2 regions of the Caldicellulosiruptor acetigenus genome follow, and region 2 is predicted to be linked to the other one. Evidence: riboswitches for the same ligand, from Rfam matches in the RefSeq annotation. Region 2 holds a riboswitch; the other holds the start of a gene.
What was found. A riboswitch is a leader RNA that binds a small molecule or an ion and turns the genes downstream of it on or off. The one in region 2 is predicted to bind cyclic di-AMP.

Region 1 (11,910 bases), 350 kb from region 2:
TGTTGAATTTAAGAGGAAAAGTGGAGAAAATAAAATAAAAATCTGGGTTGCGGGATGTGCAACAGGTGATGAAGCATATACCATTGCTATTATCCTAAGTGAGTTTTTAGAAAAAGATTTTTTGTATGAAATATATGCATCTGACATAGATACTAATGCGCTTGGGGCAGCAGAAAAAGGCGTGTATGAAGCGAGAAATGTTCGATTTGTCCACCATTATTATTTGAATAAATATTTTGATATTACAAAAGAAGGCAAATTCCAAATTAAAGAAGAACTAAAAAGGAACATAAAGTTTTTACATCACAATTTAGTTGATTTTAGCAAGTATTTTATTTTTTCCAAATCAGATTTTGTCTTTTGCAGAAATGTGCTTATCTATTTCGGTGATGAGCAAAGGAAAAAGGTCATCGATAAGATGTATGAGATTTTAAACTGTGGAGGATATCTATTTTTAGGTCATTCAGAATCTGTTGGCAGACTTTCTGATAGATTCAGTGTAAGAAGGATAAACGATTCCTTTTTCTACTATAAAGAGTGCGAAAGCGGATGGTGATTTGATGAGAGTTATGGTAAAAGAGGATGAACTTGAAATTCTGGAGGATTTTTTATCAGAGTCAAATGAGTATCTCAACAACATAGAAGCGGAGATACTGGCATTAGAGGAAAGAAAAGATGATGAAGAGCTTGTCAATAGTCTTTTTAGGAAATATCATTCTATGAAAGGATTATCAGGTTTTTTTGAAGGCATGGGTGAATTTACATTGCTCTGTCAAATTATTGAAGATGTGTTAGCAAAGATCAGGAATAAGACAATAAAAGTGAGCAGTGATGTTATTGATTTTTTGTTAAAAGGCAGCGATATAATAAAAAGAGTTGTTTTTAAAATAGGTGATGAACGTAAAGCTGAAAAGGGATATATTGAGGTTGAAGAGGAATTTGATTTAGATTTGTTTGCAAAGGAAAAAGAAGAACTCATAAACAGGGAGATTTTGAAGGCTCAAAGTGTGAGTGAAGGTAGAGAAAGAGAAATAGAATTTGTTGAGGAAGAGAGTTTTACAAATGAAGAACAAGGTCTGCAGGATGCATCAAGTAATCAACTTGATAGGAAAGATACTATTGAACAGGTAATTGCCTCAACAACATCAGCATTGTCTGCAGAGCTGAACGAGGTAAAAATAAGCTATGAAAAAATTGATGAGATGCTGGGGCTTGTTGGTGAGATTATAACAACCAAAAGTACATTCTATTATCTTGTAAAAGAGCTTGAAAAGTACGATATGGACCTTTCAAAGAGATTCAGTGAACTTTTCCGTTCTATCCAAAGGACTTCTGAGATTCTTCAGGACCACATAATGAAAATTAGAATGATTCCTTTTGAGATGGTGGTAAAGAGGTTTAACAGGCTTATAAGAGAAACTGCTAAAAAGACAAGGAGAAAGGTAAAATTTTCGTACACTTGTGGCGACGTGGTTATAGACAAAGGCATAGCAGAAAAACTGAGCGAACCTCTTATGCATATAATAAGAAACTGCATAGACCATGGCATTGAAGATGCTTCTGAAAGAAAGAAATTGGGCAAGCCAGAACATGGAAAAGTAGAACTTATTTCGTATTATAAGGGACAGAACATTGTTATAGAGATATCTGATGATGGCAGGGGAATGGATATTGGCAAGATTATACGAAAAGCAGTAGAAAAAGGAATTATATCAGAAGAACAAGCGGGTAGTTTAACTGCAGATGAGGCTATAAAGCTGATATTTGAACCTGGTTTTTCTACCAAGGATGTGGCAGATGAGATTTCTGGCAGAGGTGTAGGTATGGACGTTGTGAAAAACATCGTAGAGTCCTTAAAAGGAAAAGTTGAAGTTATAACAGAGGAAGGGAAGGGAAGCAAGTTCATCCTTGAGATTCCGACAACTGCTGCCGTCTCTCAGGGCATTGTAGTTGTTTACAATTCACAAAAATTTATAATTCCATTTGAGTATGTTGAAGAAACTGTAAAGATAAATGTAAAAAATGTGTATGGTTGTGTAGACAAGCTTCTCATTGATGTAAGAGATGAGCCAATTCCTCTTTACCCTATTTCGTACGTGCTGTATCAAGAAGATTTATGCAATGAAGATGTTATCAAAAGGTTTGTAAAAGATGGTGAACTTTCTGTTGTGATTTTAAATGTCAAAGGTGTAAAGATAGCAGTATGTGTAGATAAACTTATGCAAAATGAGGAATTTGTTTTAAAACCACTTCCAAAAGCACTGGAAAAAAACAAGCTCCTTTTGGGGACAACTATTGACTATGAAGGAAATGTTATACTTGTGTTAAATCCCGAATATTTTAGGCTCTAAAAGAGAAGGATGTGAAATTGTTCACGTACAACTTTTTTCACTCCTTCTCTTTTGTTCTTTTTGCATATATGCTACTATATTTTTAAAGAAACATGTATGCACAAGCAAAGGAGAAAAGGGGGATTTTTATGGCAAAGTTCAGCATAGGAATTGATTTTGGAACACAGTCAGGAAGGGCAGTGCTAGTAAATGTTGAGACAGGTGAAGAGGTTGCCACAAGTGTGAAAGAGTACACTCACGGAGTTATGGACGAAAGTTTGCCAGATGGCACAAAACTTCCTCACGACTGGGCACTTCAACATCCACAGGATTATATAGAAGTCTTGGCAACAACTGTTCCAGATATCTTGAAAAAAGCAGGAGTTTCTAAAGACGATGTGATTGGAATAGGAATTGACTTTACAGCCTGCACAATGCTTCCTATCAAAAAGGATGGGACACCGCTTTGTGAGCTTTCCAAGTTCAAATCAAATCCTCATGCCTATGTTAAGCTGTGGAAACACCATGCTGCTCAAAAGTATGCAAATAGGCTAAATAGAATAGCACAAGAGCGAGGAGAGAAGTTTTTACAAAGATATGGCGGAAAGATTTCATCAGAATGGCTTTTCCCTAAGATCATGCAGATTTTAGAAGAAGCACCTGAGGTGTATGAAGAGGCGGACAAGTTTATAGAAGCTGCTGACTGGATTGTATTTAAGATGACAGGTGTTGAGAAGAGAAACTCATGCACAGCAGGATATAAAGCTATCTGGAGCAAGAGGGAAGGATATCCTTCAAAAGAGTTTTTCAAAGCACTTCATCCAAGGCTTGAAAATGTTGTTGATGAAAAGCTTTCACGTGATATATACCCCATTGGGCAGAAAGCTGGAGAGCTCACAGAAGAAATGGCCAAGCTAATGGGACTCAATCCTGGGACAGCTGTTGCAATTGCAAATGTGGATGCTCATGTATCAGTTCCTGCTGTTGGGATTACTGATATTGGCAAGATGCTAATGATAATCGGAACATCTACATGCCACATGCTTTTGTGGAACGAAGAGAAGATGGTGCCTGGTATTTGCGGGTACGTTGAAGATGGAATTTTGCCTGGTTTTTATGGGTATGAGGCGGGTCAGAGCTGTGTTGGAGACCATTTTGAATGGTTTGTTGAAAACTGCGTGCCACCAATATACTATGATGAAGCAAAGCAAAAAGGACTAAATATCTATCAGCTACTCAAAGAAAAAGCAAAGGCTCTAAAACCTGGTCAGAGCGGTCTTTTGGCACTTGACTGGTGGAATGGTAACAGGTCAATCTTGGTTGATGCAGACCTGACAGGAATGATGCTTGGCATGACACTCACAACAAAGCCAGAGGAGATGTACAGGGCACTGATTGAGGCAACGGCGTACGGCACAAAGATAATAATTGACAACTTCAATGAGCATGGCGTTGAGGTAAGAGAGCTTTATGCGTGCGGTGGAATTGCTGAAAAAGACGAGCTTTTGATGCAGATTTATGCTGATGTGACAGGGCTTGAGATAAAAGTGTCAGCATCACCTCAGACTCCAGCACTCGGTTCTGCAATGTTTGGTGCAGTTGCTGCAGGAAAAGAAAGAGGTGGGTATGACAGCATATTCGAGGCTGCAAAGAAGATGGCAAAACTAAAAGACTATTCTTACAAACCAAATCCGCAAAACCACGAGATTTACAAAAAACTCTACAGAGAATACAGAATTCTTCACGACTACTTTGGCCGTGGAGCAAATGATGTGATGAAGAGGCTAAAAGAGATAAAAGAAGAAGTTTCAAGGATGTAAAGCTTTTAAATCTTTTAACCCTTCAAAAGCAGGCTGCCCTTTTAAAACTTCCTTTGCTTTTTAGGGGTGGCCTGCAAGTTAAATAATGGTATTGATTTAAAAATTTTTAAGTGGTATGATAAAAATAAACTTGTATGGACAAGATGATGATAAGATGAGCAAAACCAAATATGAGATTATAAAAGATTTCATTATTGAAGGGATTAGCTCTGGCAAGTTCAAAGAGGGCGAGAAGATTTATTCAGAGAATATGCTGTCACGAAAATTCAAAGTTTCGCGGCACACGGTAAGAAGAGCTATAATGGAGCTCGAATTTGAGGGACTTCTTGTTTCTCAAAAAGGAAGAGGTACGTTTGTTGCAAAGAAAACTGCCGACAGCTCTAAATGCATTGCTGTTCTGACAACATTTATATCCGACTACATCTTTCCCCTGATTATAAGAGGAATTGAAAAGGTGATAGCACATGAAGGGTATGGTCTTTTGCTGTTTTCGACTGACAACAGCTACGAATTTGAAAGGTATCATTTGGAGAGTATAATAAACAACCCAAACATAGATGCTGTCATAATAGAGCCGACAAAAAGTGCCTTGCCTTCCAAAAATCAAGAGCTTTACAGAAAACTTATACAAAAAGACATTCCTGTGATTTTCATCAACACTATTTTAGAAGGCATTGCTCAAAACTACATAATAACCAAAGACCAATCAGCAGTTTACAAGCTCACAACCAGTCTTATAAAAAGCGGTTGCAAAAAGCTTCTAGGTATTTTCAAAGGCGACGATTTGCAGGGGATAAAAAGATACAGTGGTTTTGAGAAAGCGTGCAAGGAGGCACAGGCAGAGTTTGATGCAATCTTTTTTACAAGTGAGGAGTATAATTTTGTTCATAATAGAGCTGCTGAAGTCATATCAAGAGAAAGATTTGATGCAGCCGTTTGCTACAACGACAAGATTGCTCTTCCTCTTTGTGTAAAGCTAAAAGAAATGGGATTTAGAATTCCTCAGGATATATCAGTTACGGGATATGACAATTCACTTCTTTCTACACTGACAGATATAAAGCTCACAACAGTTGAGCACCCGAAAGAAAAGCTTGGAGAGATGGCAGCAAAAGCAGCAGTTGCCATGATAAAGAAGAGCAGAAGAGGTGTTAAAGAAGAGGTTGAATGCGAGATTATCTTTAGAAATTCCACAAAAGGAGGGCTATAAGTATGTTGGAAAATCTGAAAGAGCTTGTTTGCAAATATAATTTGTATCTTCCAAAATATGGCCTTGTCACATGGACATCTGGCAATGTCTCAGCTCGCGACCCTGAGACAAACCTTGTTGTCATAAAACCATCCGGTGTTATGTACGACGATTTGACACCTGATAAGATGGTTGTGGTTGACATGGACGGAAATGTTGTTGAAGGAAGTTTAAAACCATCAACAGACACCCTCACACATCTTTATGTATACAAACACATGCCACACATAAATGCTGTTGTCCATACACATTCTAACTATGCAACAGCATTTGCAGCGCTGGGCCAGCCCATTAAAGTGTATCTGACAGCAATTGCCGATGAGTTTGGCTGTGAGATTCCGTGTGGACCGTATGCTCAGATTGGTGGTGAGGACATAGGCAAGGTGATAGTGGAGTATATAGGAGACTCACCCGCAATCCTTCTTCAGAACCATGGAGTTTTTACAATAGGCAAGACAGTTGATGAGGCAGTTAAAGCGGCTGTTATGGTTGAAGATGTGGCAAAAACAGTGTTTATTGCAAAGATGATGGGCGAGCCTATCGAGATCCCACCTGAAGAGGTAAAAAGAGCTCATGAGAGGTACATGACCAAGTACGGACAGAAATAAAGTTTTTTTGAACTCCCCCAGCACAAAAAGGTTGTGATATACACAACACAAGGCTGCCGTTTTCAAATGGCAGCCTTGCTTGTTTTTTTACAGTCCAAATATTCTACTTACAACCTCTTTTAACTCTTCATCGCTTATAGATGTATTTCTTCCATTTTCATATTGATTGTCTACCCACTCTTTGACCTTTTGAACTCTTGGGTCTTTTTTATCAACCTGGATGTCAATGCCGCTATCTTTGAAGTACCTGTTTATCCAGATTACAATTCCTGCAATGCCTGAGTATGCATCTATAATCACCTTAGGAGGCCTTCCCAGAATCTTTCCTGTATCAAATATATTGTAAATCTCCTCATCTTTCATAAGCCCATCTGCATGAATTCCAGCCCGTGTTGCGTTAAAGTTCTCACCAACAAAAGGCGTCATTGGAGGAATCTCATACCCGATTTCTTTTTTGAAATAATCAGCAATCTCAGATATTACAGCAACGTTCATGCCGTCTGCTGACCCTCTTATCTGAATATATTCCATCACCATTGCCTCTAAGGGAGTGTTGCCAGTCCGCTCACCTATTCCCAAAAGTGATGTGTTTACCATTGAAGCACCGTATAGCCATGCCATTGTTGAGTTTATTACTGCCTTGTAAAAATCGTTGTGACCGTGCCACTCAAGCCACTCAGATGGCACTTCACCGTAGTTCACAATGCCATAGATTATCTGTGGAACGCTTCTTGGCAGAGCAACACCAGGGATGGGTGAGCCAAGCCCCAGCGTGTCACAAGCTCTGATTTTCACAGGCATGTTTGCCTGTTTTGAAAGTTTCATAAGCTCGTTGATAAATGGCAGAACAAACCCATAAAAGTCTGCACGTGTGATGTCTTCAAAATGGCATCTTGGAATTACTCCTGCCTCTAAAGCTGCCGACACAATCTCTAAGTACTGCTTCATTGCCTGACTTCTTGTCATCCTTAGTTTTTTGAAAATGTGATAGTCAGAACATGAGACAAGTATTCCTGTTTCCTTGATACCAAGGCTCTTTACAATCTCAAAGTCCTCTTTTTTTGCACGAATCCAAGCAGTCACTTTTGGAAAATCATAGCCTTTTTCTAAACACTTTAAAACTGCTTCCTTGTCCTGCTTTGAGTAGACAAAGAACTCTGTGTGAAGAATAACACCGCTTCCATTGTCAAGCTCATGCAAGTAGTCATAAATCCTACAGATTTGCTCAACAGTGTAGGGTGAGCGTGACTGTTGGCCGTCTCTGAAGGTTGTGTCTGTGATGTAAAGCCGCTCAGGAACATTCATTGGCACAATTCTGTGGTTAAAAACAAGCCTTGGTACCTCATTGTAAGGATAGATGTTCCTAAAAAGATTTGGCTCCTCAATGTCCCTGAACTGATACTCAATCTCGAGAATGTGAGTCTTTTGATTGAACTTAACATTCATAAAACAATAACCTCCCTTTCAAAGCTTCGGGGGTTAGCTGACGGGTTCGGGCAGAAAGGGACATTTGCCCTACAAGGCAAAAATGCCTTGATTCACCCCAAAAAAGTGGGTCCCCCCTATCCTGTGCTTTTTTTTACACAGGAATTCAGCTTTTTTTAATTTTATTTTTTTATTATGATTTTTATCATACCAGAAAAGCGGCAGTTTGGCAAGGAAGAATGTCTATACCTTCACAAGCTCATACTCCAAACTTCCAAGTCCAATCTCTTGAGCATGCTTTAGTGCAACTCTCCAGTCCGTGTCAGGATGAATGCTCTTGAACCTATCAATCTTACCATCAACCTCTATGTGTTTTGCCTTTTCAAATACAGAGCCAGCTGGTGTGAACGTAGAGTTATTTACAAGGTCAACACATGCCTTGTCAAGCGCAACAGGGTCAAATGACGCTGCAATACCAATGTCTGGTGCAACAGGGATATCGTTGTGTGACCAGCAGTCACAGTCAGGTGAAATATTCATGACAAAATTTATGTGAAAATGAGGCTTATCCTTTAAAACTGCATACGCATACTCAGCAATCTTCTCGCTTGCGATTGACGCTGCCTCATCCCAGTTGACTGTTGCTGCACCGAACTGGCACACAGCAACGCACTGACCACATCCAACACACTTTTCATAGTCAATAACTGCTTTTTTCTTCTCATTCAAAGTTATAGCAAGCTGCGCACAGCTTTTGACGCACATTCCACACCCGACACATTTTGAAACCTTTATAACAGGCTTTGAGGATGAGTGCATAAAAAGCTTTCCGCCGCGAGAACCAGAACCCATTCCAATGTTTTTGATAGCACCACCAAACCCTGTCATCTCATGACCTTTAAAGTGGTTCATTGAGATTATAATATCAGCATCTGCAATGGCAGATCCAATCTTTGCTTTTTGTGTATGCTTGAGGTTCACTTCAATCTCTCTGTACTCTGTTCCTTTCAGACCATCTGCGATGATTACATGACAGCCAAGCACAAGAGGGTTAAATCCATTTTCATACGCAGCTTCTAAGTGGTCTAAAGCGTTGCTTCTTCTTCCTGTGTAAAGTGTGTTTGCATCTGTGACAAACGGTTTCCCGCCAAGGCTTTTGACGAGTTTTACAATCCTTGCAACGTAGTTTGGTCTTATATACGCAAGGTTTCCAGGTTCTCCAAAGTGTACCTTGATAGCAACAAACTTGTTTTTAAAATCGATTGTTTCAATCCCTGCCTTTTTCACAAGGTTTTCAAGCTTATCAAGCATATTATACCCTGGTTTGGTTTTAAAGTCTGTGAAATACACCTTTGATTTTGCCATTTTCCCTTTTCAACTCCTTTCAAAATTTTCGGGTAAGTAAAATTATAATCCTTTTTTGAGATTTGTGAATAGCTCAATTTTAACAGAAGGTTGCAAAATGTTGATGTGTGGTTTTGCAAGTTATAGTATAATAGTGAAAAGTGGAAGAGTACAAGAATGCACTTTTTTGATATAAGGTATCAAAAAGGATACTATCAAAGATAGTCTCCGGCAAGCTAAAGAGGGTGTTTTTGCAATGAAGGTCTTGATTGTTGACAATTTTGATTCGTTTACGTATAATCTCTACAACTATTTTTTAAGACTCAAGGTGTCTACCACTGTGATAAACAGAGATAAGATTACCATAGAAAAAATCCTGCAGCTAAACCCTACTCACATTGTCCTTTCTCCTGGACCAGGACGGCCTTCCAACGATAAGATTTTGTTTGAAATCATAGATAAGTTTAAAGAGACAAAAAGTATTCTTGGTGTATGTCTTGGACATCAGGCAATTGGCATGTTCTTTGGAGCAAAACTAAAAAAAGCAAAAAGACCTATGCACGGGATTGTGGATACAATATTTCATGACCAAAAAGGAGTATTTGAAAACCTCAAAAACCCTCTGCGCGTTGTGCGATACCACTCTCTTGTAATAGATGATATTGACACTCTACAACTTACCGTCACAGCAACGTCGCAAGAGGGAGAGGTTATGGGTATAAGACACAAAAGATTTAAAATAGAAGGTGTGCAGTTTCATCCCGAGTCAATTGCGACGCAGCAGGGGCTTTTGATGCTTAAAAACTTTTTAAAAGGGTGAGAATTAAAAGTGCAGATTTTAGTTTACAACATAGTACCTGACCCATTTTTGATTTTTTGTCATTTGAAAAGCGACTTTTCAGTTTTGCTTGAGAGCAGTATGCTGAGTAGAAGATATGGGAGATATTCTTTTTTGTTTTTAAAGCCCAAGGAAGTTTATATCTTGAGTGAAGACGATGATGTTTTTGAATATTTAAACCAACTTTCAAACAAAGTAGCAAGAAAACATAACCCTTCTGACTTTGTCTTCAATGGGGGTTTTGCAGGATACTTTTCTTATAACTTTGGTGTTGACCTTTTTGAAGTTGAAAGGAGAAAAGATACCTCTTTTGTACCCAAAGCATTCTTTGGGTATTTTGAAGATTTTGTGGTCATTGACCACTTTGAAAAAAAGACATATGCTTCTTTTACATCCAAAGCCTTGGCAAGGGAATTTGAAGGGATACTGAAAAGTGAAAACCTTGTCCTGCCAAGCTTTAAAGAGTCTTGGGTTGAAAGAGCCTGGTGCAACTTTGAAAAGTCGGAATACATGCAGGCAGTGAAAAGAATAAAGGATTATATTTTTGAGGGTGATGTTTACCAAGTAAATCTTTCACAGCGGTTTTTTGTAAAAGGTGTATTTGACCCTGACTTTTTGTATTTTGACCTCAGAAAAAGAAACTATGGTAGTTACCATGCGTATATAAAACTTCCGAAAGCATCCATAATATCAACATCGCCTGAACTTTTTTTGAGAAAAAGAGGGGATACTATTGTAACCAAACCAATAAAAGGTACATCTAAGCGCGGGAAAACCCCGGAAGAAGACAGAGCTTTGAAAGATGGATTATATAACGATATAAAGTGCAGGTCAGAGCTTTTGATGATTGTTGACCTTGAGAGAAACGACTTTGCAAAGATATGTTTGCCAGAGTCCATTGAGGTTGAAAAACTCTTTGATATTGAAGAATATTCAACAGTTTTTCATCTTGTCTCCACCATAAAGGGAAAGCTCTTAAGGGGAATGGATTTAAAAAGGATAATTGAAGCAACCTTTCCAGGCGGGTCAATAACAGGTGCACCAAAGCTGAATGCTATAAAGATTATAGAGGAGCTTGAAAAGTGTCCGCGAGGGATATACTGCGGCTCTATTGGTTATATCTCAAATAATTTCAACATGGATTTTAACATTGCAATAAGAACGCTTGTTGTAGAAGATAACACAGCATACTTTAGTGTTGGCGGCGGAATTGTATGGGACTCTCAAGAAGAGGATGAATGGTGGGAAACAATCCACAAAGGGAGGCCGTTTTTAGAAATTTTGGGAATAAATGATTTTGCAGGTGCTTGAAAAGGAGGTTCAAAATTTGGAAGAGTTTTTCCGGTCATATGGCTTTGGGTTATTTCCTTTCGAAACAATCTATTTTGACAAAAAGGGTGCGCATTTTTTGTATGAACACTTTGTAAGATTTAAAAGAGCTTTCTGGATACTTGGGCTTAGGTTTGATTTGGAGTTTGAAAAGTTCAAGGAGACTTTAGAGAGGTATATAGCTTGTTGTGGGAAAGATTATGGTGGGGTGAGGATTTTATATGTTGATGGCAATTTGATTTTAGAGCAAAAGGAAATAAGGTATAGCAAAGAACTTTTCCAAAAAGGTTTTGAGCTAAAAATCGCACGGACAAGAAAAGATAAAGCTAATATACTAAACTATATAAAAACTACCAATATAGGTGTCAATTTGATAGAAGAAAAAAGTGCCAAGAGAAAAGGATTTGACAGCTGTCTTTTTCTCAATCAAGATGATTTTATATGCGAGGCAGCGTTTGCCAACATCTTTTTCAGAAAAGATAAGGTTATTTACACACCTCACGTTTTGTGCGGACTGCTTCCAGGTGTTGTAAGAAAACAGGTGATAAGGGTATCAGAGAAATTAGGATACATGGTAAAGAAGGCTTATTTGAAAATAGAAGATATTAAGAATATGGATGAGTGCTTTATTACAAGCAGCATAGCAGGTATTTTTCCTGTTTTGCGGATTGAAAACATTGAGTTTAAACAGAGAAGTTTTGCAGAATATTTAGTGAGTATAGAAACCTTTAATCGTCCGTGGGTATGCTGAAAATAAAAAACAAAATGGGCTGCTAAACCCTCTTAATTTTGAGCAGCCCGTGTGCTTTTTAATTTTGTGCCGATTCAGTATTTTCAATCTTTGCCTTACTGAGTGCATCTTCAACTGCCATGATAATACCATAAGACGTTCTTGTCGCACCAGAGATAATATCAACATTTGTTGACTGAGACTCTATTATTTCCTTAGGAATAATCTCAAATGGCA
Region 2 (11,910 bases):
ACCAACAAGCGATGAGCTTATCAAAAAGCTTTCAATACCCATATCAACAAGTCTTGTAACAGCAGATGGTGCGTCGTTTGTGTGGATTGTAGAGAGCACCAAGTGCCCTGTTATAGCAGCTCGAACTGCCATGTCAGCTGTCTCTTTATCTCGAATCTCTCCTATCATAATGATGTCAGGGTCCTGTCTCAAGATAGAACGCAGTGCTGCTGCAAATGTAAGCCCTGCTTTTGGATTTACTTCAACCTGATTTATGCCATAAATCGTGCTCTCAACAGGGTCTTCTACTGTTATGATGTTCTTAAGCCCTGTGTTAAGCTCATTTAATATGGTATACAAGGTAGTAGTTTTCCCGCTTCCAGTTGGTCCGCACACAAGAATTATACCGTGGGGTGCTGAAATAATCCTGTTATATTTTTCTAAGTCATCTTCTGTAAATCCAAGTTCTGTCTTGGATTTGATAAATGCTCCCTTGTCAGCAATTCTTATAACTATCTTCTCACCATAAACAGTTGGAAGAGAAGAAATTCTCATGTCATATACCTTGTCAGCAAACAAGAATGTGGTTCTGCCATCCTGCGGCACTCTTTTTTCAGCAATATCCATGTTACCTATAACCTTTATCCTTGCAACAAGAGATGGCAGGGTCTCAATTTCAAGCTGAAGAATGTCATATAGTATGCCATCTATCCTAAATCTTACTCTTATTTCATTTTCAAAGGGTTCAATGTGAATGTCGCTTGCTCTAGATGTTATTGCCTGCTCAAATATGGAGTTTACAAGCTTGACAACAGGACCTTCTGCGTCATCTTCAGAACTTATCTGCATTCTCGTTGTCTGAACCCTTCTTTGAGCAGCACCCTCTTTTTTGAGCTCTTCAATAGCCTTTAAGGCTTCTTGCTTTCCGTAAAACTTTTCTATCTGTCTTTTTATCTCAGAAGCTTTTGCAATGACTGGCTGAACATTTTTGCCAGAAAAAATTGCAACATCTTCTATTGCAAAAATGTTCAGCGGGTCAGCCATTGCAACAACAAGTTTGTCATCCTTTAGCTGGATTGGAATAAGAGTATGTCTTCGTGCTATGCTTTCAGAAACTAAATTCACAACCTCTGGGTCAATTACATACTGGTCAAGCTTAACATGAGGTATTCCCAGCTGGAACTCCAGAACCTCTAAAATTTCATCTTCTGTGACATATCCCTTTTCAACAAGGATTTCGCCTATTTTTTTTCCTGTCTTTTTCTGAATTTGAAGTGCTTCTTCTAACTGCTTCGTTGTGATAATTCCTGCCTCTAATAAAAGCTCACCTATTTTTCTCTTTTCGTTTACCGGCAACTGAATTCACCTTCTTTTAGTCTTTACCATTTTTTAACCTTTTTTAAAACTTAGCCTGCAACCTCGCTCAAGACACCTTTTTCTTCAAAAAATTCTACCTTCATCTCCTCTTGTTTTCTCTCAAGTTGGAATTTAATACCGGTCATTGTAATCAAATATATTCTCCATCCAGATTCTATCTTTTCTATGCTGATGAATTTCACAGCCTTTTCGCTCTTTATAGCAGGAATGGTATTAGCAAAATCCCCTGCATAAGAAGGAACATCTAATACTATTACACCATTTTCCTCAAAGATCCTATAGGAAACATCCTCTGCATCTATATACCTTATAACAACACCACTATCATCCACTTCAATTTTTGAAGTTGCCTTTTCAAATTTCAAAAGAAGTTGTGATAGGCCAGATTCAATTTCCCAATGTGCACGGTTAAAGCTTATTCTTATGCTCAGATTTTCCTCAGCAGGTATAAACTCTATGAGCTTTACTATTCCATTCTCGTAATACTGAGAAGTCAACTCAATCTGATCATATACAATTTTTGATAGCTTTACTTCTATTACACCTTTTCCAATTTGCTCGACCTCAGGCTCTTTAAACAGCTCGCCATCAATGCCAAGTTTTAAATATGCTTCAGTTTCGCTGTTTACAACAACTTCACACGTTGTCAGTTCAGGCAGTTTTTTCATTACAATTTCAACGGCTTTTTCTTTATCAGAGTTTACAACAGCAACTGCTTTTTTATTAGTCTTTATAATAATTCCATAACTTCCCTTAGATTTGTAAACCTGATAGCTTTTGATAAGGCTATCTTCAACTTTGAACAGCCCGGTGGAAATAAAAATACCTTTTTTCCTAATCTCTACTTCAAATTGATTGTTCTCTTTGTCTTCTTTGAAACTAATATCATTTTTGTCAAGTCCCTCAAGCTGGATAGAATTATTAGATACCAGAATTTCTATTGTATCCAGAGCAAATTCTAAATCAAAGCCGTTTGCATAGTCGCTTACAATAAAATCATCTTTGAAAGGATAGACCTCTATTACTACTTTATCATTTTCTGCTTCTTTAAAAATGATTTTTTCTATGCAACAACTCTCAAGCTCAACAGGTAAGGTGGATATGTTTTCTAACTGAGCATCAAAAATTTCTATTCTGACTACTCCATCTTCTTGCCTAATCTCTTTATCTAACTTTCCTTCTCCTCTTATATGTAAGATAGCTTTATTATCTTTCTCTTCGTACTCATAAAAGTTGATTTTATTCTGAGCTTTTAAAGGTGTCAGGTAAACATCTGTTGATACCTTATCTTTGGCCAAGAGGGAATAAAAACTGCATCTCTTTTTAAGGTAGATTAGACCTTCATAGCCATTTTTAACTTTTTCGATCTCTACCTTTTCAATAAACTGATTGTCTTCCACCATAGAATCTTTTATTAGATTTACAAATCTATTGAGTATACTGAATCTTAATTTTTTGTCTTCAATAAGTTCAAGTTCTATCTCAGACGGTTTGATATTCTGGAAAATCAGTCTTGTCTGTAAATTATCATAAAGCAAAAACGCTCTTATTGCCCTGCATAAAATAAGAACTCTGCCATCTTCTTTGGATACACTTACCTTATTTACTGGAGTAGATATCATCATAAAGCACTTTTTCTCTGCATAATCTTTTTTAAACTCTATCCATTCAATAAAGCCCTCTTCATATTCATATCGCTGGTTCAGAAGTTCATCTGGAACCTCTAAATCACTAAAATATACATATACCTTATCATTTTCTTTGTCGTGATCCATTTGAAGCTGTGCATCCCCAGATGACGAAATTATTTCGACTATTGTCATATCTTCCTTGGTATATACATTCCATCTTTTGATTACATTTGCTTCTTTTAATCTTATGCCAAACGAACTTCTTCCTTCAATTTTTTCATATTCCAAGAATTTAGAACTTTTAACCAGCACTACATATCCCTTAAAGGTCTTCAGTACCTCAATGGTTTCAACCAATCCATCGTTTATTTCTATTCTTTCCTCTTTTAGCATTGTATCCTTGTTCAGGATATTTATTTTTAAGTTATTTTCTGCTCTTTCTACTTCTATTGCTTTTGAAGATATCCCTTCTATCAGCAAAAGTTTTGTCAAAGGATTGTAGGATAGATGAGCAATTTCTTTTTGCAATAATATCTCAATTATTCTGTCATTTTCTTGTATGTTGAACTTTCTTATATCGGTTTTAATTGCAATATAAACATTGCCTGAAATCTCTTCTACTTTTATTTCTCTTAAGCCCTCATCAGAAACCTTTATGGTTTCTTTGACATTTGGCTCAATTTTACAATCCTCCACATTGATTATAAAACCATTGCCAATCTTCATCTTACCAAAATTGTATGTCACAGGTTCACTGAAATAAAGGGACAAAACATATCCTTCGTCCTTTTCGAATACCCTTACGTCCTCAAGCCTTGCTTTTCCATTTTCTTCTCGCAAATTTAACTTAAAATCAATATGTATCTCTTCATTTTCAACTTTCTTGTTTTCTTCCACATTTATGTTCTCATAAAATGGCTCATTTTTAGGCTGTTCTTCCACTAATTCTTTTGCTGCCAATTTTTCTGCTGCTAACTCCTCTTCCAAATTATTTATTTCAAGGTCAGGCGTTATAGTTTCTTCTAATTCTAGTCCTTCTGAAGGTTCTTTTGAGTTAACCATTTGAAGTTCTATAACTTCTTTTTCTTCCCTTTCATCCTTGGTTTCTTCATCTATCTTAGGTTCTATGTTTTCACACACACTTTTCAATACACTCTCTATTTTTTCTTTTGAGAACGGCTTTGTAATATAATTTACCGCACCTTCTCTAAGAGCCTGCATCACAGCTTCCTGCCCAGAAAGTGCAGAGACCATTACCACTTGAACAGATGGAAGCACTCTTTTTATCTCTTTTAAAACATCAATGCCACTCATGTCTGGAAGGGTTATATCAAGCGTGATTATATCCGGCTTTACCTTTGCAGCTTGTTCTACTGCATCCTTGCCTGTCGATGCCTCTGCTACAACATTGTATCCAAGCTCGGCTAAAATACCTTTTAACACCTTTCTTATAAACACAGCATCATCAACTATCATAATTTTCATTTTTGATACACCCCTCGATTTATGTCCTTATATAAATTATACCACAAAATTACATGATGTAAAAAAATTTTTGGGAAAATTACAAAAATACCTATTCAATTCGGGCTACTTTCCTCTCACATTCATTCAGTATTTCAACAATCAAATTTGAGACAATATCAATGCCGCCAAACCAAATTTTTTCTGCTTCAACTGCCTGGTACACAAGCATCTTAAGTCCGTTTTCAGTCTTTATTCCTCTCTTTTCAGCCTCTTTCAAAAAGGCGGTCTTAAGAGGATTGTATATCATATCATATACAAAAACTGGCAGGCTTTGATCATAAATTTCAAAGTCAAAAGGACTGTTTTCAATATTCGGAAACATTCCCACAGATGTTGTGTTAATAATTATATCGTACTTAAACTCATATCTTCTTAGCCATTCTACTGGAAGGATTTTTAAAATGTCTTGAAAAACCTCTTTTAATCTTTCAGCCTTCTCATATGTCCTGTTTGCAACAAAAACTTCCTTTGCTCCCATTTTATAAAGCCCGTAGATGCAAGCTTTTGCTGCACCACCGCTACCGAGCACCAATATTTTTTTGTCTTTTACATCAACCCCCACATGCTCCAAGCTTTTTTTAAACCCTATCCAATCGGTATTGTAAGCCAAAAGTTTCCCATCTTCTTTTTTCACAGTATTTGCCGCGTTTATTATTCTGACATCTTCTGAGACTTCATCGCAAAACTCCAAAATATCTTCCTTGTAAGGAATTGTTATGTTAAATCCAACAACATCCTCATCTTTTCTTACCATCTCAACAAATTCTTTTAGCTCTTCAGTATCAGAGAGTTCTACATTTGAATAAACTGCATCAATATTCAGCTCAGATAGAATCCTGTTATGAATAAAAGGTGAAATCGAGTGTTTTAAGCTCTTGCCAATCAAAAAAAGTTTTTTCATTCCCTCTCATCCTTTTCGTAGTATTTTAATATTTTCCTTTCAAAAATCCTGTTTATTCTAGTTACAAAAAACTCCTTTTCTTCCAAAGGTCGGACCAAAACTACGTAAAGTTTTAACCTTTTTGCGCCTATGACATCTGTAAAGAACTGGTCACCTATCACAGCTGTTTGATGATTTTTCTTGCCCTGATGAAGCAGGTATGAAGCTTTTAAAAATCCAGATTTCAAAGGTTTTTTGGCATTATAGATAGCAGGAATGCCAAGTATACTTTCTATTTTTTTGACTCTATCCTTCTGGTTGTTCGAAACAAGGCAAATTTTAAATCCCATCTTTCGAGCCTTTTCAAGCCAATCAATAATCTCGTCTCTTACCTCAAATTCACCCCACGCAACTATGGTGTTGTCTATGTCGATAATGAGATAGTTTATTCCTCTTTTTATAAGAGTTTCAAGGTCAATATCCAATATACTTTTGCATATCATATCAGGTTTGAACTTTTTTAGCATCTCTATACCCTTTCTCTCCCTTTTGCCATCTAAAAATTGTCAAAGAAAAAATGAATCTACACAACTTTTTTGTTTTTTGATTTGTGAAAATACAACCTGATAAGGTATAATTTAATTATATTCTAAGCCTTTATATTTTTCAAAATAAATTGAGAAGGGGGAAAGAGGTTAAAAATGGTTGAGGTAAAGAAAGTCGAGTATATGGGCTGGGAAAACTGCTACAAAATTTCTAATGGAAAAATTGAAGCAATTGTTACAACAGACGTGGGACCAAGAATAATTCATTTTGCATTTGAAGGTGGTAAGAACGTTTTTTGTGTGGTGGAAGACCAAGCAGGAAAAGTTGGCGGTGACGAGTGGAGAATATACGGCGGTACAAGACTGTGGCATAGCCCGGAAGCCATGCCGCGCACATATTTCCCCGACAATCACAAAATAGACTTTGAAATTGTGGAAAATGGAATTGTGCTAAAACAACCCATGGAAACCACAACTTTCTTGCAAAAAACAATTGAACTAAAGTTTCACCCAACCGAAGCAGAAGCTTATGTAACATATAAAATCAAGAACAATGGTCTTTTTGAGGTCAAGTTTGCAATCTGGGCGCTTTCTGTAATGGCACCAGGTGGAGTTGAGGTTATGCCAATTCCAAAGATTGATACAGGGCTTTTACCAAGCTATCCTTTGGTCATGTGGCCATATACAAAACTTAACGACCATAGAGTCTTGTGGGGTGAAGATTTCATTATTCTAAAACAGGATAAAAACTGCAAGCCAGCATTTAAGATTGGATACCCAAATTTGGACGGCTGGGTTTGCTATTTAAACGATGGAAGTCTTTTTATAAAACAATACAAACACATAGATGGTGCAGAGTACCCTGACTTTGGATGTTCTTACGAAACATATACAACCGATTTCATGCTTGAGATGGAAACTCTAAGCCCACTTTATACTGTGGCACCGGGCGAAGAGATTTCTCATCTTGAGGTTTGGCAGCTCAAGAAAGTTGATGCTACCATTGAAAGTGAAGAGGATGTCAAAAACCTGATTTTGCCTTTGATAAAAAAGTAAAAAGTACTTTTAAACTTGAAAGGGGCTTTTTCCTTTCTGATTTTCAGGAAAAAGCCCCTTTTTACTTTCATCTTATGACTCTTTTTGCCATCATAAAAAATCTTCCATAATATGAATTGAGGTCAGTTTCTATTACGCGTCCCCTTGCACTCGATGCATGAATGAACTTGCCACCGCCTAAATATATACCAACATGATTTATATAATTTTTCCCACCGTCTGTATCAAAGAAAAGCAAGTCCCCCGGTTTAATTTCACTATACGAAATTCTCACACCATTTGTCCTTGCCATGTCAGCTGCCGTTCTTTCAAGATGTATCCCAAAGTTTTTGAACACAAACTGAACAAATCCTGAACAGTCAAAACCCGTTGATGGTGATGTCCCACCATACGAGTATCTTATACCACGAAATCTTTGAGCAAACTCTAAAATTCTCTGTACCAGGCTAAGATTTCCAAAAGCTTCTTCTTGACTTCTTTCAAAGCCACCACGTGACACTGTCTTTGATGCAAGCTGCGATGGCATCCTCAAAAGGTAATAAGCCATATATCCTACTGTCCCATCAAGCGTCTTTACCTTCACCCAGCCATTTGCTTCTTTCGACAAAACATAGACCTTGCTGCCACTTTTTAATGTCTTTAGCACCTTTGATGAAGTCGACATATCACTTCTCAAACGCGCATTGTCTTTTAAAACTGTAGCTTGTACAGCTTTAGCAACCGTCTTTGCAACACTTGACCTTGAAGTATTTGAAGCTGAGCTTGTTTTATCATTTGTAAGTTTTATGTAATCAGACTTTACATACCCAACAATTCCATCATACGAAATCTTTACCCATCCACCAGCACTTGACAAAACCTGTGCTTTAAACCCTTTTGGGAAAACTCCTAAAATCTTGCTACTTGTTGAAGGTGCACTTCTTATATTTATTGTAGATTTTGCCTGGGCTGACTGGGCAAAGGCCTTTGCAGAAAAAAACATCAGAAAAATTCCAACCAAAAGAGCTATTAAAGCTTTAGTGTTCATGCAAAAACTCCCTTCTTGAGGCTTACGGGATTAGCTGACGGGTTCGGGACAAGAAGGCTATCCCTACGGCAAGTTTTTTCTTGCCGATTCACCCCAAAGGCTACTGTGGGTCTCCCGCTGCCTGAGCAATTTTTACAATTTGCTCAGACATTCAGCCTTTGTGATTTATTATTTTGATGTTATTATTCTATTACAAGTCACTTTATTCTGTCAACCCTTTTTTACAGAATTGTTACGCAAATATTTCTAAAATATTACAACCACATCCTCAAAAGCCCAGGTCTTCTTTGACCAGCACAACTTTGATTCTTCCCTTTGCTGGAGACCTTCTTGTCACAACAATATGGCTGCAGATGCTATCGCTACTCAAACAGTCATGGCATTTTCCATCCTGAGTACATGGCGTGTTTCGAGAAAGTCTTTTTGAGTTCATAGGAGATGCTATGTTCCTTACCCTCAACAAACCTTGCTCTTCGTTTAAAACAAGCTTGTTCTTGCCGGCAATCACTATTACGTTTTTGGGACCAAAAAGAAGTGCTGCAAGCCTGTTGCCGTTTCCATCTATGTTTATGAGCTTTCCGTCAAGTGTTATTGCGTTTGTTGACATAAGATAGTAGTCAGCCCAGAAAGATTTTCTGTAAATCTCACCAAGTTCCTCAGGTGTTATTCCTTCTTTGTATCTATCCAAAAAGTTGTAACTGCCATTTCTCAGAAAATCTATCACACCACACTCAAAAAGTGTCATTGACCCACCGCACGATACCACACTACCTTTTGAAATGAGCTTTTCTAAAAGAGGCACAACATCTTCTTTTTTCTCAACAACAAAACATTCAAAGTTTCTTGCTTCCAAGTTTTTCTTTACAGTTTCAAAGTTAGTATCTATCCACCATGCCTTGTTTGGATTCATTTTAAATCACCCCTTCACATTTTACCATTTGTCTCTTTTAGGATGTAATCTTTCAAGCTCTCAATGCTTGAAACAACCAATGCTTTTTCCCTCAAGCAATTGTAAAGATTTGTTGCCAAACCGCCTGTAAAATCGCGCTTTGAAATATCCTCCTCTTCAATTATGCAAAGCTTATTAGCATATCTCAGTGCCTCTAAGTTTTTCAGGTTTTGAACACCAAACGGAATACTGCACAGCACGCACAGGTCTGCCTTGCTGATTAGCTGAACATTTTCAATATACTCTTTTTCTCCAATTGGCATAAAAGGTTTTGTAAATACTGTGTAGATGGAAAAAAGCTGAGCTGTTTCAAAGTCTGTGTCGTTTGTGGAAAGTACACCTGTTGTGACTTTACATCCCATTTCAATGAGCATCCTGTAAAGAAGCTGTGCGCTCCCACCTCCTGCAATAACATGAACGTGAAAAGCTTTTGGAGCTTCTGTTTGGATAAGTTCTATATCAAATATCCCGAAAGGATTTTTGTAAACAACTGCCTCAACTCCGTACACCTTTTTGATGTTCTGCTGGTTTAGAACTTCATCTGGCCTTCCAATATCCACAATTTTACCATCTTTCATCATAATAATGCTGTCACACACTTTTGCTGCAATTTTTAGATTGTGAATTGCCATTATGACAATCTTGCCAGAAAGCGCTTCTTGTTTTGCAATCCTTAAAATCTTTTCCTGGTGAGAGATGTCCAAGTTTGAGTTTGGCTCATCTAAAAGCAAAACTTTGCTACTTTGAGCAAGCACACGCGCAAATGATGTTCTTTGCCTCTCACCACCTGAAATCTTTAGTATGCTTGAAAGCTTTTTGCTTGAAAGCTCAACCTGTTCTATCTTCTCCTCTGCAATTTTTTTGCTCTCGCAGGTAGCAAAAAACCTGCTCTTTTCATAGGGAAATCTTCCCATCATCACAACATCAAGAACTGTAAATGGAAAGCTTGAAAAGATGTGCTGTGGCATGTACGAAATAAGCTTTGCTCTTTCTATGTCAGAAAGCTTGGTTATCTGCACATTATCAAAATAAACCCTTCCTTCAAGAATTTTGACAAGTCCTGCTAAAGCCTTTATCAGCGTACTTTTACCACTTCCGTTTGGCCCAACAAATCCATAGACTTTTCCTTCTTCAAACTTAAGCCTTCCGTTTATCTCGACAATTGGATAAGAGTAGCCGCATTTGAGGTTCTCAACAAAAAGAGGCATTATTCTATACACTCACCTCATTTTCACGCTTTTTCAGAAGGTACAAAAAATATGGTACCCCCACCAAAGAGGTTATAATCCCAACTTTTACTTCAACTGGTGAAAACAATACTCTTGCAATTGTATCACACACAATCAAAAATATTCCACCACTCAGAACCGAAGCAGGTATCAGCCTTCTATAATCGCTTCCAACAATGAGTCTGAGCATGTGTGGTACAATTAGCCCAACAAAGCTGATCGGTCCTGAGACTGAAACTGCTATCCCCGTTATGAGCGAAACAAGAAAAAGCAAGGCTTTTTTTAGCTTTTCTGGATTTACACCAATTGTAAAGCTCTCTTCCTCACCAAGTATCAAAATATTTATCCTCTTTGCAAATAGCAAAGAACACAGTATCAAGACACAAAGAGGAACAAAGCTAATCTTCACATGTACCCAGCTTCTGCCGTCTAAGCTTCCAAGCATCCAAAATATGTATTCGCTTACCTGATACTGATTTATGTTTGAAAGAATCAAAGAGTTTATAGAAGACACAAAAGTTGAAACTGCAATACCAATTAAAATGAGGTTTGTAATGGGAGTTTTGTTGTTCTTAGTCGAAAGTCTGTACACTAAAAAAGAAATCAAAAGCGCACCTGCAAAAGCAAACAATGGTAAATAAAATATGTTTATGGTGTTGAGCGAAAAGGCTATGCAAATAATAGCACCTAAACTTGCACCGCTTGACGTTCCGATAATCCCTGGGTCTGCCATGGGGTTTCTATAAAGTCCTTGAACAAGCGCACCAGCTATGCTCAAGCTCATCCCAACAATCATTGCAATTATTATTCTTGGAAGTCTTATCTGCCCGACAATTGTCAAATCCATATCATTCGCTGGACCTAAATTGATGCCTATGAGCGATAAAAGTGCCTTTAAAACACGAAGGGGAGGGATAAAAACACTTCCCACCCCTATGGATATTATAAATACTGTCAAAAGCAGAAAGAATAAAATAATCAAAACCTTTTTCAACTGCACCACCACTTATAAAAGCCTTATTTGAAAAGATACGGATACGCAGCTTTTGCTAAGTCATAAATACCTTCAACAATATAGTGCGAAACTGTTTGAACGTGCCTATCATCAAGAATAATTACGCTGTTGTTCTTTACAGCTTTTAAGTTTTTGAAAGCAGGGTCTTTTTTGAACTCCTCTACATACTGCTGAGAAGTCTTTTTTGGATTGTACGACGCAGACGGAATAACAATGATGTCAGGGTCCCACTCTAAAATCTGTTCTTTTGATATAGTTGGCCAGCCTTTCAATCCAGCAACAGCTGCTATATTTATAACCCCTGCATACTTTGCAATCTCATGCTGGGTTGTATTCTTGCCATATGTTGAGTTGAAATAGTATGTGTAAAAGAGCACATACTTCTTCTTTCTCAAGTATTTTACCTTTTTCTGCACAAAGTTAATTTTATCGTCCATGTACTTTATAAGAGCCTGGCCTTTCTGGATTTCACCAGTTAGCTTTGAAAGATTTATAATCTCCTGTTTGATATTTGCAATCGAATTTGGATTTAAGCTGACATATATAGGACACTTAAGACCCTTCTTCAAAAGGTCGTACTTTGACTTGTCAATGTAATAAGGCACTATCACAAGGTCAGGATTTGCCGCAATTATCTTTTCAATGTCGTTGCTCGAATATCTGCCTTTTACATTCTTAGCAAGATTTACGACATT

Region 1: it holds a riboswitch for cyclic di-AMP, as region 2 does, so the genes downstream of both, OTK01_RS02560 (beta/alpha barrel domain-containing protein) here and OTK01_RS04300 (C40 family peptidase) in region 2, are expected to answer to the same signal.

Annotation. Positions count from the first base shown of each region.
Region 1 covers NZ_CP113866.1:548,065-559,974, forward strand. The annotation lists gene OTK01_RS02535 (CheR family methyltransferase) at 1-556, shown strand, start outside; gene OTK01_RS02540 (chemotaxis protein CheA) at 561-2,351, shown strand; gene OTK01_RS02545 (ribulokinase) at 2,480-4,150, shown strand; gene OTK01_RS02550 (GntR family transcriptional regulator) at 4,266-5,360, shown strand; gene OTK01_RS02555 (L-ribulose-5-phosphate 4-epimerase) at 5,363-6,007, shown strand; gene OTK01_RS02560 (beta/alpha barrel domain-containing protein) at 6,095-7,453, opposite strand; cyclic di-AMP (ydaO/yuaA leader) riboswitch at 7,460-7,614, opposite strand; gene OTK01_RS02565 (DUF362 domain-containing protein) at 7,676-8,797, opposite strand; gene OTK01_RS02570 (anthranilate synthase component II) at 9,033-9,596, shown strand; gene pabB (aminodeoxychorismate synthase component I) at 9,606-10,925, shown strand; gene OTK01_RS02580 (aminotransferase class IV) at 10,942-11,694, shown strand; gene OTK01_RS02585 (4Fe-4S binding protein) at 11,753-11,910, opposite strand, start outside.
Region 2 covers NZ_CP113866.1:898,986-910,895, reverse strand. The annotation lists gene OTK01_RS04325 (GspE/PulE family protein) at 1-1,335, opposite strand, end outside; gene OTK01_RS04320 (response regulator) at 1,386-4,472, opposite strand; gene aroE (shikimate dehydrogenase) at 4,564-5,415, opposite strand; gene OTK01_RS04310 (YqeG family HAD IIIA-type phosphatase) at 5,412-5,921, opposite strand; gene OTK01_RS04305 (hypothetical protein) at 6,096-6,995, shown strand; gene OTK01_RS04300 (C40 family peptidase) at 7,063-8,022, opposite strand; cyclic di-AMP (ydaO/yuaA leader) riboswitch at 8,027-8,189, opposite strand; gene OTK01_RS04295 (lactate utilization protein) at 8,291-8,932, opposite strand; gene OTK01_RS04290 (ABC transporter ATP-binding protein) at 8,947-10,179, opposite strand; gene OTK01_RS04285 (FecCD family ABC transporter permease) at 10,184-11,200, opposite strand; gene OTK01_RS04280 (ABC transporter substrate-binding protein) at 11,218-11,910, opposite strand, start outside.